Regions from separate parts of the Streptomyces sp. CAU 1734 genome, predicted to be linked through region 3. Evidence: riboswitches for the same ligand, from Rfam matches in the RefSeq annotation. Region 3 holds a riboswitch; each other region holds the start of a gene.
What was found. A riboswitch is a leader RNA that binds a small molecule or an ion and turns the genes downstream of it on or off. The one in region 3 is predicted to bind thiamine pyrophosphate.
Positions count from the first base shown of each region.

Region 1: another riboswitch for thiamine pyrophosphate. It lies ahead of thiO (glycine oxidase ThiO); the one in region 3 lies ahead of AAFN69_RS26130 (thiamine ABC transporter substrate-binding protein).
Region 2: another riboswitch for thiamine pyrophosphate. It lies ahead of thiC (phosphomethylpyrimidine synthase ThiC); the one in region 3 lies ahead of AAFN69_RS26130 (thiamine ABC transporter substrate-binding protein).

Region 1 is NZ_JBDQQP010000002.1:10,386-14,783, forward strand. It holds gene AAFN69_RS03745 (Rv2175c family DNA-binding protein) at 1-164, opposite strand, end outside; gene AAFN69_RS03750 (FAD-dependent oxidoreductase) at 286-1,527, opposite strand; gene AAFN69_RS03755 (hypothetical protein) at 1,562-1,936, opposite strand; TPP riboswitch at 2,013-2,125, shown strand; gene thiO (glycine oxidase ThiO) at 2,123-3,358, shown strand; gene thiS (sulfur carrier protein ThiS) at 3,355-3,570, shown strand; gene AAFN69_RS03770 (thiazole synthase) at 3,578-4,387, shown strand.
Region 2 is NZ_JBDQQP010000001.1:707,452-711,849, reverse strand. It holds gene AAFN69_RS02980 (metallophosphoesterase) at 1-113, shown strand, start outside; gene AAFN69_RS02975 (hypothetical protein) at 262-1,080, shown strand; gene thiC (phosphomethylpyrimidine synthase ThiC) at 1,244-3,022, opposite strand; TPP riboswitch at 3,015-3,173, opposite strand; gene AAFN69_RS02965 (YibE/F family protein) at 3,519-4,398, shown strand, end outside.
Region 3 is NZ_JBDQQP010000014.1:141,744-146,141, forward strand. It holds gene AAFN69_RS26120 (phosphatidate cytidylyltransferase) at 1-470, shown strand, start outside; gene rlmN (23S rRNA (adenine(2503)-C(2))-methyltransferase RlmN) at 700-1,806, shown strand; TPP riboswitch at 1,936-2,045, shown strand; gene AAFN69_RS26130 (thiamine ABC transporter substrate-binding protein) at 2,141-3,232, shown strand; gene AAFN69_RS26135 (iron ABC transporter permease) at 3,310-4,398, shown strand, end outside.

The DNA of each region.
Region 1 (4,398 bases), on a different contig from region 3:
GGTACCTGAAGCGCCCGGTTCTCACCTCGGCGCACGGCGATCAGCTGGCCCTCCTTGACCAGCTGCCGGACGCGCGTCACCTCGACACCGAGGTTTTCGGCGATGTCGGGGAGGGTGAGCCAGGCGGGGACGAGAGCATCGATGTTTGCGTCAATCTCGGTCACGGGACAAGCGTGCCATCCGGGACTGACAGCCGGTAGCGGGGCTCGGCCCCAAGTGGCGCACCGAACACCAATGCCCGGCCATATTACCTGGTCAGAGCGGCGCATCGGGAGCGGGTCGACTTCAGCTCGACGCCGCCTTCAGGGGGACGGCGGGGTCCGCGGCCCGCACGGGATCCAGCCGGGCGCCCGAGAGCAGGAGCTTGCGGCCCTGCGCCAGGTCCCGGGGGCGGTCGACGGTGAGCAGGGCGACGAGCGCGCCCTCGCGGAGCCAGAGCACCGTCCACGCCCGCTCGGCGGGATCGCCGCGCCACAGGGTGGTGTCGGCGCCGTGGTGGTCGCCCGCGTACTGCACGAACCGGCCGAACTGCTCGGACCAGAAGTACGGCACCGGGTCGTAGCTGGGCGGCGGGCCGCCGGGACCGGCCGGGCCGGCCGCCACCACGCGCGCGGCGACGGTGCGCGGGCCCTGGAGGGCGTTGTCCCAGTGGTGCACGACGAGGCGCCGGCCGTAGCGGGCGGAGGGGAAGGACACACAGTCGCCGACCGCGTACACATCGGGCACGGAGGCGCGCAGTCCGGCGTCGGCGGTGATCGCGCCGTCGGGACCGACGGCGATCCCGGAGCCCGCGAGCCATCCGGTGGCCGGGCGGGCCCCGATGCCGACGACCACGGCGCCGGCCTCGACGCGCCGCCCGGAGGCGAGCAGGACGGTGCCCGGCTCGATGCCCGCGACGCGCGCGCCGGTGATCAGCTCGACGCCGTGCTCCGGATACCAGCCGGCCATCGGGGCGGCGGCCTCGGCGGGGAGCGCGCCGGCCAGCGGGCGCTCGGCGGCCTCCACCACGGTGACCTCGCAGCCGGCCTCGCGCGCCGCGGTCGCGAACTCGGCGCCGATCCAGCCCGCGCCGACGACCACGATGCGGTGCTTCTCCGCGAGGACGGGCCGGAGCCGGTCCACGTCGTCGAGGGTGCGCAGCAGATGGACCCCGGGCACCCCCTCGGTGCCGGGGAGGGTGAGCGGTTCCGCGCCGGTGGCGATGACCAGGGTGTCGTACGGGACCGGCCCGGCCCCGGTGTCCAGCTCGTGGTCCCCGGGCCGGACGCCGGTCACCTCGCAGCCGAGCCGGAGCTCGATGCCGAGATCCTCGAAGTCGATGTCGAAGGCGGACCCCTCGGCCTTGCCCAGCAGGACCGCCTTGGAGAGCGGGGGCCGGTCGTAGGGCTGATGGGGCTCGGCGCCGATCAGGGTGATGTCACCGGTGAAGCCCTGTTCCCGCAGGGCCACGGCGGTCTGCACCCCCGCCATGCCCGCACCGACGACGACCACCCTCGGCGTCCGCTCTTCACTCCGCTGCTCGCTCACGGATCAACCATACGCACCCGCACCTGATGGCACGTCAGGAATGGGTGCCGGCGGATATCCCCGGGGCGGGCGGGCGCACCTCCTCGACCACGCTGGTGCCGCTGCCCTCCTGGGACTCCCACTCCCACGTCTCGTCCAGCCGCACCCGCCCGTCGGGCAGTTCGGTGACGACCGAGACACAGTGCCCGGAGGAGGTGGTGCCGTCCGTCTTCAGCTGGACGTAGCGGAAATCCAGCCGGTCTCCCTCGCGGGTGCCCACCAGACGCCCGTGAACCACGTCACCGCCGTCGTACTCGGCCCAGACGCGGCCGTCGCGTTCGTGATAGCCGAACCGGGTGCGGGTGCCGACCTGACCGGGGGCCTGATCCGCCACCGGTGCGAGTACGAGTCCGTCGAGCGACCGTGCCATTGCGCTGCTCCCTTGTGCCGAACCGGGCTCACCGCGCCTTACCGCGAGCCGGGACCGTTGGTTAGGGTGGCCACCGTAAAGCACTCGCGGGAGCCCGGACGCACCGGGCTGAGAGGGGGGCTGGCCGGCCTCCGACCGTACGAACCTGATCCGGGTCATGCCGGCGAAGGGAGGGGCCGACCGCCCATGCCGCAGATCCCCCCGAACAGCCCTCCGACGGGCACCGCGAACATCCCCCGGACCCGGGACACCGGGGGCCGGCCGCCGGACACCGCCGATGTGCTGGTGATCGGCGGCGGAATCATCGGTCTGGTGACGGCCTGGCGCACCGCGCAGCGCGGTGCCCGGGTGACCGTCGCCGATCCGGAACCCGGTGGCGGAGCCGCCCAGGTGGCCGCCGGAATGCTCGCCGCCGTCACCGAACTCCACTACGGCGAGGAGACCCTGCTCGCCCTCAACCTGGCCTCCGCGCGCCGCTACCCCGCCTTCGCCGCCGAGCTGGAGGAGGCGAGCGGGGAGCGCGTCGGCTACCGCGCCCGCGGCACCCTCTCCGTCGCCCTCGACGCCGACGACCGGGCCCACCTGCGCGAGCTGCACGCCCTCCAGCGGCGCTCCGGCCTGGAGTCCGAGTGGCTCACCGGCCGCGAGTGCCGCCGGCTGGAGCCGATGCTCGCGCCGGGGGTGCGCGGCGGGCTCCGGGTGGACGGCGACCACCAGGTCGACCCCCGCCGGCTGGCCTCCGCGCTGGTCACCGCCTGCGAGCGGGCCGGGGTGGAATTCCGGCGCGGCTGGGCCGAGCGCCTCACGGTGGCCCATGACCGGGCGGCGGGCGCCCGGCTGACGGACGGCACCGAGCTCTCCGCCGGCCAGGTGGTGCTGGCGGGCGGCAGCCTGAGCGGCCGGCTCGACGGCGTACCCGACGAGGCGGTGCCGCCGGTCCGCCCGGTGAAGGGCCAGGTGCTGCGCCTGGCCGTGCCCAGGGCATACGCCCCCTTCCTGACCCGGACCGTCCGGGCCGTCGTCCGCGGCAGCCAGGTCTATCTGGTGCCGCGCGAGAACGGTGAGCTGGTCGTCGGCGCGACCAGCGAGGAGCTGGGCTGGGACACCACCGTCACCGCGGGCGGGGTGTACGAACTGCTGCGCGACGCCCATGAACTGCTGCCGGGCATCACCGAACTGCCGCTGACCGAGACCCGCGCCGGACTGCGCCCCTGCTCGCCCGACAACGCCCCGCTGCTCGGCCCGACCGCGCTCCCCGGCCTGCTGCTGGCCACCGGCCACCACCGCAACGGGGTGCTCCTGACCCCCGTCACCGGAGACGCGATGGCGACCGTGCTCACGACCGGCACCCTGCCGGCGGAAGCCCTTCCCTTCACCCCCCGACGCTTCTCCCCCGCCGCCCCTCTGGAGCAGCCCGTATGACCACTGTGCCCCCTGCCGTCTCCGTCAACGGCGAATGGCGACAACTCGCCACCGGAACCACGCTGGACACCCTGATCGCCGAGCTCACCACCGCCCGGTCCGGAGTCGCGGCGGCGGTCAACGAGACCGTCGTCCCCCGCGGCCGGTGGGCGGACACCCCGCTCGGCGACGGCGACCGGATCGAAGTTCTCACCGCTGTCCAGGGAGGCTGAGCCCGCGATGTCCGACGATCCGCTCGCCATCGGCGACACCGTTCTCACCTCCCGGCTGATCATGGGCACGGGCGGCGCGCCCAGTCTCGACATCCTGGAACGTGCCCTGGTGGCGAGCGGCACCGAGCTCACCACCGTCGCCATGCGCCGGCTCGACCCGACCGTGCGGGGCTCGGTCCTCTCCGTTCTGCGCCGGCTCGGGATCCGGGTGCTGCCCAACACGGCCGGCTGCTTCACCGCGGGAGAGGCCGTGCTCACCGCCCGGCTGGCCCGGGAGGCCCTGGGCACCGACTGGATCAAACTGGAGGTCGTCGCCGACGAGCGGACCCTGCTGCCCGATCCCGTCGAACTGCTCGACGCGGCGGAGATCCTGGTGGACGACGGTTTCACCGTCCTGCCGTACACCAGCGACGATCCGGTCCTCGCCCGGAAGCTGGAGGACGCGGGGTGTGCGGCGATCATGCCGCTGGGCTCGCCGATCGGCTCCGGCCTCGGTATCCGCAATCCGCACAATTTCCAGCTGATCGTGGAGGCCGCGGGGGTCCCGGTCATTCTCGACGCGGGCGCGGGCACCGCCTCCGACGCCGCTCTCGCCATGGAGCTCGGGTGCGACGCGGTGATGCTGGCCTCGGCGGTGACCCGCGCCCAGGAGCCGGCGCTGATGGCCGAGGCGATGCGCCACGCGGTGGCGGCGGGCCGCCTGGCCCGCCGCGCGGGCCGGATCCCGCGCCGCCACTTCGCCCGCGCCTCCTCCCCCGAGTCCGGCCTCGCCGAGCTGGACCCGGAGCGCCCGGCCTTCACCGGCGGGGACGGCTGAGCCCCGGCGGG
Region 2 (4,398 bases), on a different contig from region 3:
GTCCGGCGGTCGAGGGACCGCATGTGTACGCGGACGGCCTGGCCATCGCCATGGACGGCGGAGTGACCATGGCCGGAAAACTGCTGGTCGTCCAACTCCCGCTGCCCGATTGAGCAAAGATCGGCTCACGTTTTCCCGAAACCCTCTGTCACCCCGCGCCGGAACGGCTCTACCATCGGCCTATCCGTAGCAGGCTCTCCTCCGTTTCCGCCCAACCGCCCGTATGCAAACGGGCGAACCGGCCCTACGGAGCATCGGGGGATGCAGATGACAAGCGCTCCGCACCTGCTGACCGAGGATCGCGCCGAATTCGAGCGACTCCTCGACGAGGTACTGCGCGACGCCCATGACCGGCCTGATCTCTCCGCCATCGGACAGCGGCTGAACGCGGCACAGCTGCGCACCATGGCCCTGAACAGAACGGCGCTGATCAGCACGGCCGCCGCGGCCGAGTACGAGCACTACACCGCCATCCGCGCGGAGATGCGCTCCTCGGCGGGTGGGCGCGACGGCTCCGCGGCCTCCTCCGGCGGCCCCGTCCAGGACGGCGGCGCGGGGCTCTCCGCCGTGGTGACCGTCCTCGCGCCGGTGCTCGCCGGCACGGCAGCGCTGATCTTCCTGCTCATCGGCTATCTGCTGGGCATGCTCGATCCCGCTCCCTCCTTCGCCAGGACCATGGTGGCCGCGGGGTGGTTCTTCGCCGGGGCGATGGCGGTCGCCATCCTCTTCGCGGCGGTGGCGCTGCTGATCACCGCCATGCGCAACAGCTCCACCCAGCTGCCGGCCGGGGAGCGCCCGGGAGAGCTCCCCGACGAGGTGGCCCGCGCCAAGGACGCCTGGCGGCATGCGCTGCTGGAGCGCGGCATTCTGCCGTTCCTCCAGGCCGCCCTCGCGGACCCCAGCGCCGTCCCCGAGTCCGGCGCGGCGCCGCACAGGGCGAGCCGGCTCCCCAAGGTCGGCTACAGCGGCCCGGACTTCACCGGGCCCAATGAGAGCCCGTCCCCGGCGCAGCGGCCCACCTTCACCAGTCCCGACTTCACCGGCCCCGATTTCGGGGGCCCCGAGCACCGGCCGGAGTGAGCCCCCGGCCGGAAGCGCACCCCGCCGGGAGCGACCCCCGGCCCCCGGCCGGGAGTGGTCACCCGGGCCGGGTGACCACTCCCGATGAGCCGGCGCCCTCGCCCGGCACCGGACCACGGCCTCGGGGTCGTGGTCGGGGCACGGCCTCCGGGTGCCGCGTCGCTCAATCCGCCAGCGGCAGATAGACCCGGTTCCCCGTCTCCGCGAACTCCCTGGACTTCTCCGCCATCCCCTCCTCGATCTCCTGTTCCGTCTGCCCGTGCCGGCGCCGGATGTCCTGCGAGATCTTCATGCTGCAGAACTTCGGCCCGCACATGGAGCAGAAATGCGCGGTCTTCGCGGGCTCGGCCGGCAGCGTCTCGTCGTGGAACTCCCGCGCGGTGTCCGGATCGAGGGCCAGATTGAACTGGTCCTCCCACCGGAACTCGAACCGCGCGTCCGACAGCGCGTCGTCCCACTCCTGGGCGCCCGGATGCCCCTTGGCCAGATCGGCCGCGTGAGCGGCGATCTTGTAGGTGATGACCCCGGTCTTCACATCGTCCCGGTTCGGCAGGCCGAGGTGCTCCTTGGGCGTGACGTAGCAGAGCATCGCCGTGCCCCACCAGGCGATCATGGCTGCCCCGATACCGGAGGTGATGTGGTCGTACGCGGGCGCCACATCAGTGGTGAGCGGACCGAGGGTGTAGAAAGGAGCCTCTTCGCAGATCTCCTGCTGAAGGTCGATGTTCTCTTTGATCTTGTGCATCGGGACGTGACCGGGGCCCTCGATCATCGTCTGCACCTGAAAACGCTTGGCGATGCGGTTGAGTTCCCCGAGCGTGTTCAACTCGGCGAACTGCGCCTCGTCATTGGCGTCCGCGATCGAGCCCGGCCGCAGCCCGTCCCCGAGCGAGTAGGTCACGTCGTACGCCGCGAGGATCTCGCACAGTTCCTCGAAGTTCTCGTACAGGAACGATTCCTTGTGGTGGGCCAGACACCACGCGGCCATGATGGAACCGCCGCGCGAGACGATTCCGGTCTTGCGGCGCGCGGTGAGCGGGACGTACCGCAGGAGCACCCCGGCGTGGACGGTCATATAGTCCACACCCTGCTCGGCCTGCTCGATCACGGTGTCCTTGTAGATCTCCCAGGTGAGCTCCTCGGCCTTCCCGTCGACCTTCTCCAGCGCCTGGTAGAGCGGCACGGTGCCGATCGGGACGGGGGAGTTGCGCAGCACCCACTCCCGTGTGGTGTGGATGTTGCGGCCGGTCGAGAGGTCCATGACGGTGTCCGCGCCCCAGCGCGTGGCCCAGGTCATCTTCTCGACCTCCTCCTCGATCGAGGAGGTGACGGCGGAGTTCCCGATGTTGGCGTTGACCTTCACCAGGAACCGCTTGCCGATGATCATCGGCTCGATCTCGGGGTGGTTCACATTGGCGGGCAGCACCGCCCGGCCGGCCGCGATCTCCTCGCGGACCACCTCGGGGGAGACGTTCTCCCTGATGGCCACGTACTCCATCTCCGGGGTGATCTCGCCCCGGCGGGCGTAGGCAAGCTGGGTCACCGCCCGCCCGTCCCGGCCCCGGCGGGGCTGTCGCGGGCGGCCCGGGAAGACCGCGTCGAGGTTCTTCAGCCCGCCGCGCGGCGAGGTGTGCTTGAGCCCGTCGTCCTCGGGGCGGACCGGGCGGCCCGCGTACTCCTCGGTGTCGCCCCGGGCGATGATCCAGCCCTCCCGAAGCGGTGCCAGGCCCCGGCGGACATCCGTCGGGACCGACGGGTCGGTGTATGGGCCGGATGTGTCGTACAGCGTCACATCCGTGCCATTGGTGAGGTGCACCTGGCGGACCGGCACCCGGAGGTCGGGGCGTGAGCCCTCGACATACCCCTTGTGCCAGCCCGGCTCGCGCGTGCCGTCCGCGACGACTGGTACGACGGCAGGCGTGCGTGCATCCTGAACGGTCATCAGACCTACTCCCTACGCCGGCATTACCCGGTAACAGGTTCGGCGGTCGGCGCAGCGATGTCCGAAGCCGTCGTGCCGGCGTCGCCGGAACGGCTTGTACGGAGGTCAGCGCCCTCTCAGCCCGGTGCTCCGAGCTCCCGCGTGTGCAAAAGGTGTCACCACGCTAGCGTCATTTCTGGCGCGCTGAACAGAGGCCCCCCGCCGTTCTTGCGATGATCGGTCGGTGACCTCTTCGCCGCCCGGCCCGCCGCAAGGGCCCGACCACCAGCAGCCACCCGGCCCGCCACGGCAGCGGCCGTGGCCCGGGACGGCACCCGAAGCACCCGGCCGGGAGCCGGAACACGGCCATCCGCCCGGGTACGAGTACGGGGCCGGGCACCATCCGGCACCGGAGCACGGGCAGGCGTACGACCAGGACTTCGAGCCGGCGCGCGAGCCCCTGAGGGCCGCCCCCGGGGCGGACTCCGGACGCTCCTTCGCGCCCGCCGGCGGTGTCGTGCCCGAACCCGCCCCGGCACCCGCCGGCGGAACCGGCCCGCCCCCGGGTCACGGGCACGGCGGACATGGGCACGGCAGCCACGGCGGGCATGGGCACAGTCACAGCCATGGCCCGGCCGCTCCGGTCTCCCGCCATCTGCGGAGGGTGATCGCCGCCGTGCTGATTCCTTTCGCCACGGCGGTCGTGGTCGGCCTCATGGTGCTCTGGCCGAGCAGCGCACCCGGCCATGAACGCACCGGAGTGGGCTTCGACCGGCAGACCGAGCAGGCCGAGGTGGTCCGGGTCGACAAGGTCGACTGCGACTCGGTGAACGCCGGCGTGCCGCCGGCCGAGAAACCCGCCACGCCCCAGGCCCGCGCCGCGGCCGAGGCCCGCAAGGGCACATGCGGCAAGGCGACCATCAAGATCACCACCGGGGAGAACAAGGGCCGCACCTTCACCGAGATCGTGCAGCCCGCTTCGTCACGGAAGCTGGAGAAGGGCCAGGGGGTGGTGGCGGGTTACGCCCCCGACGCCCCCAAGGGGCTCCAGTACTCGGTGATCGATGTGGACCGCACGATTCCGATGGCGCTGCTGGCCGGGATCTTCGCCCTGGCGGTGGTTCTGGTGGGGCGGATGCGGGGGGTGATGGCGCTGATCGCGCTCGCCGTCTCCTTCGGGGTGCTGACGTTCTTCATCCTTCCCGCGATTCTGGCGGGCTCCAATCCGCTGATCGTCGCGGTGGTGGGGGCCAGCGCGATCATGCTGATCGCGCTCTACATGTGCCATGGGCTGACGGCCCGCACCTCGGTGGCGGTGCTCGGCACCCTGATCTCCCTGCTGCTGATCGGGGTGCTGGGTTCGCTCTTCATCGGCTGGGCGCATCTGACCGGCAACA
Region 3 (4,398 bases):
CCGCCTTCTATGTGCCCTTCCTGGCGACCTTCGTGGCGCTGATGCTCACCGCGGAGGACGGACCCGACCGGGTCCTGACCTTCCTGGTGCTCACCGTGGTCAGCGACACCGGTGCGTACGCGGTGGGCTGGCGCTTCGGCAAGCGCAAGCTGGCACCGCGCATCAGCCCCGGGAAGACCCGTGAGGGTCTGCTGGGGGCGGTGGCCTTCGCGATGGCTGCGGGCGCGCTCTGCATGGAGTTCCTGATCGACGGCGGCACCTGGTGGCAGGGGCTGCTGCTGGGCCTCGCCGTCGCGGTCAGCGCCACCCTCGGTGACCTGGGCGAATCGATGATCAAGCGGGACCTGGGCATCAAGGACATGGGGAGGCTGCTCCCCGGTCACGGCGGCATCATGGACCGGCTCGACTCGCTGCTGCCGACGGCGCCGATCGTCTGGCTGCTGCTGGTGATCTTCGTCGGCTCCGGATGACCAAGTGACCGGATGACCGGGTGACCAAGTGACCGGGTGTACGCGTACGCGGGTCCGGTGAACGCGCACGCGGGCCCTGCGGGGAACGCGCGCGCGGCCGGGGCGGGACCGGGTGCCGGTGCTCCCGGCCCGTGCAGGGCAAGCGGCTGACCTGCATGTTTTCCACAAGAGGCTCGTTATCCACAGGGTGGCGAGCCTCTTGTCGTATCTCTGCGACACTGGATGCACCATGCCCAAGCCCGGAGAACTCACGTTTGTCGCGCCCCGCGGAGCCAAGAAGCCGCCGCGGCACCTCGCCGACCTCAGCCCCGCCGAGCGCAAAGACGCCGTGGCCGCGATCGGCGAGAAGCCGTTCCGCGCCAAGCAGCTCTCGCAGCACTACTTCGCCCGGTACACCCACGACCCGGCCCAGTGGACCGACATCCCGGCCGCTGCCCGGGAGAAGCTCGCCGCCGAGCTGCTGCCCGATCTGATGTCCGTTGTCCGGCACATCTCGTGCGACAACGACACCACCCGCAAGACACTGTGGCGGCTCCACGACGGCACCCTCGTCGAGTCGGTGCTCATGCGCTACCCGGACCGGGTCACCATGTGCATCTCCTCGCAGGCCGGCTGCGGGATGAACTGCCCCTTCTGCGCCACCGGCCAGGCCGGACTCGACCGCAATCTCTCCACGGCGGAGATCGTCCACCAGATCGTGGACGGCATGCGCGCCCTGCGCGACGGCGAGGTCCCCGGCGGCCCGGCACGGCTCTCGAACATCGTCTTCATGGGCATGGGCGAGCCGCTGGCCAACTACAACCGTGTCGTCGGCGCCATCCGGCGGCTGACCGACCCCGAGCCGGACGGCCTCGGCATCTCCCAGCGCGGGATCACCGTCTCCACCGTCGGCCTGGTCCCCGCCATGCTGCGCTTCGCCGACGAGGGCTTCAAGTGCCGCCTCGCCGTCTCGCTGCACGCCCCGGACGACGAGCTGCGCGACACCCTCGTCCCGGTCAACACCCGCTGGAACGTCCGCGAGGTGCTGGACGCGGCCTGGGAGTACGCGGAGAAGTCCGGCCGCCGGGTCTCGATCGAGTACGCCCTGATCCGCGACATCAATGACCAGGCATGGCGGGGCGATCTGCTGGGCCGGCTGCTCAAGGGCAAGCGCGTCCATGTGAATCTGATCCCGCTCAACCCCACCCCGGGGTCGAAGTGGACCGCCTCCCGCCCCGAGGACGAGAAGGCGTTCGTCGAGGCCATCGCCGCCCACGGGGTGCCGGTGACCGTCCGGGACACCCGGGGCCAGGAGATCGACGGCGCCTGCGGCCAGCTCGCCGCCGCGGAGCGCTGACGCGGACCGCCGCCGCACCGGACCCCGCGGCCGGTACGGGACCGAACAGGTCCCGTACCGGCGTCTGCCGCCCCGCGGGGCCGCCCTGTACGCTGGGCTCGAACATCCACATGGATGACATCTGCATACATTTTCCGACAGGGGAGCGCCACAGCGCTGAGAGTGCGGCCGTCGCAGGCCGCAGACCCTCTGAACCTCGCCCGGGTCATTCCGGGTAGGGAGTTCGGTCATTACTCAAGCTGTTGCGCCCTGCCCGCGCTCCCTTCCCGGGAGCCGGTCAGGGCCGCGTCTCTTCCTGGTCACACCCAGGAGGAATTCAGTGATCTCAGTGAGCATGAGCGGCACCAGGAGAATCACGGCCACCGCGGTCGTCACCGCGCTGGGCGTCACCGTCCTCGCGGCCTGCGGCGGCGAGGCGGAGAAGGACGGCGCGGGCGGCGAGAAGTCCAAGACCGTCACCCTCGTCAGCCACAATTCCTTCAACGCCTCCGAGTCGGTGCTCAAGGCATTCACCCAGCAGACCGGCTACACGGTCAAGGTGCTCAAGAGCGGTGACGCCGGGGCCGCCCTCAACAAGGAGATCCTGACCAAGGGCTCCCCGCAGGGCGATGTCTTCTTCGGCGTCGACAACACCCTGCTCTCCCGCGCCCTCGGCCAGGGCCTGTTCACCTCCTACCGGGCCAAGGGCCTGGACCGGGTGGTGCCCGAGGTCCAGCTGGACAAGGCGAAGAACCGCGTCACCCCCATCGACACCGGCGATATCTGCGTCAACTACGACAAGAAGTACTTCGCGGACAAGAAGCTGGCCCCGCCGAAGACCTTCGACGATCTGGCCGACCCCGCCTACCGGAATCTGCTGGTGGTCGAGAACGCCGCGACCTCCTCGCCCGGCCTCGGCTTCGTCCTCGGCACCATCGCGAGGTACGGCGACAGCGGCTGGCAGGAGTACTGGAAGAAGCTCAAGGCCAATGGCGTCAAGGTCGTCGACGGCTGGGACCAGGCGTACAACGAGGAGTTCTCCGGCTCCGCCGGCGGCAAGAAGGCCAAGGGGGACCGACCGCTGGTCGTCTCCTACGCCTCCAGCCCCCCCGTGGAGGTGCTCTACGCCGAGCCGCAGCCGAAGGTGGCGCCCACCGGTGTCGCCACCGGCACCTGCTTCCGGCAGATCGAGTTCGCCGGACTGCTGAAGGGCGCGAAGAACGAGGCGGGCGGCAAGGCCCTGCTGGACTTCATGATCTCCAAGCAGTTCCAGGAGGACATGCCGCTCAACATGTTCGTCAATCCCGTCGTCGAGGGCGCGAAGCTGCCCGCGCTCTTCACCGAGCACGGCGAGCAGGCCGACCGGCCCGGCACCATCGCCCCCGACCGCATCACCGACAACCGTGAGCAGTGGATTCAGACGTGGTCCTCGCTCGTCGTGAAGTAGCCGGGCCCGAGGCCGGGGCCGCCGCACCCGCACCACAGCGGCGGCCCCGGCACGGGACCGCGGCCCGGCTCGGCCTGCTGGCCGTGCCCGCCGCCTTCTTCGCGGTCTTCTTCGCCTACCCCGTCGCCGCCATCGCGGGCCGCGGCCTGCGGATCGGCGGGGCCTGGCAGTTCGACCGGATCGGCGAGGTGCTGGGCCGCGCCGACCTTCAGCGTGTGCTCTGGTTCACCACCTGGCAGGCCCTCGCCTCCACCGCGCTCACCCTGCTGATCGCCCTGCCCGGCGCGTATGTCCTGGCCCGGTTCGACTTCCGGGGCAAGGGGCTGCTGCGCGCCGTGGTGACCGTCCCCTTCATCCTGCCCACCGTGATCGTCGGCACCGCCTTCCTGGCACTGCTGGGACGCGGCGGACTCCTGGACGAGCTCTGGGGCATCCGGCTGGACACCACGGTCTGGGCGATCCTGCTCGCGCATGTCTTCCTCAACTACGCGGTGGTCGTCCGGACCGTCGGCGGGCTCTGGTCCCAGCTCGACCCCCGCCAGGAAGAGGCCGCCCGGGTGCTGGGCGCCGGGCGGTTCACCGCCTGGCGCCGGGTCACCCTCCCCGCGCTGGCGCCCGCCGTGGCCGCCGCCGCGCTGATGGTCTTCCTCTTCACCTTCACCTCCTTCGGCGTGGTCCAGATCCTCGGCGGACCCACCTACGCCACCCTGGAGGTGGAGGTCTACCGGCAGACGGCCCAGCTCCTCGATCTGCGCACGGCGGCCGTTCTGACCCTGGTGCAGTTCGCGGCCGTCGGCACCGTCCTCGCCCTGCACGCCCGCACCGTACGGAAGCGGGAGAGCGCCCTGCGGCTGGTGGACCCCGCCTCGACCGCCCGCCGGCCGCGCGGATTCGGCCAGAAGGCGCTGCTCGGGGGCGTGCTCGTCACGGTCGCGCTGATGCTGGCGCCCCTGCTCGTGCTCGTCGAACGCTCCCTCAGCACCTCCGAGGGGTACGGCTTCGGCTACTACCGCGCGCTCACCACCGTGGACGAACGCGGCGGCGCCTTCCTCGTACCGCCGATCGACGCCATCGGGAACTCCCTCCAGTACGCGGTGGCCGCCACCGTCATCGCGCTGGTCGTCGGCGGGCTCGCCGCGGCGGCGCTCGCCCGTCCCGGCGGACGG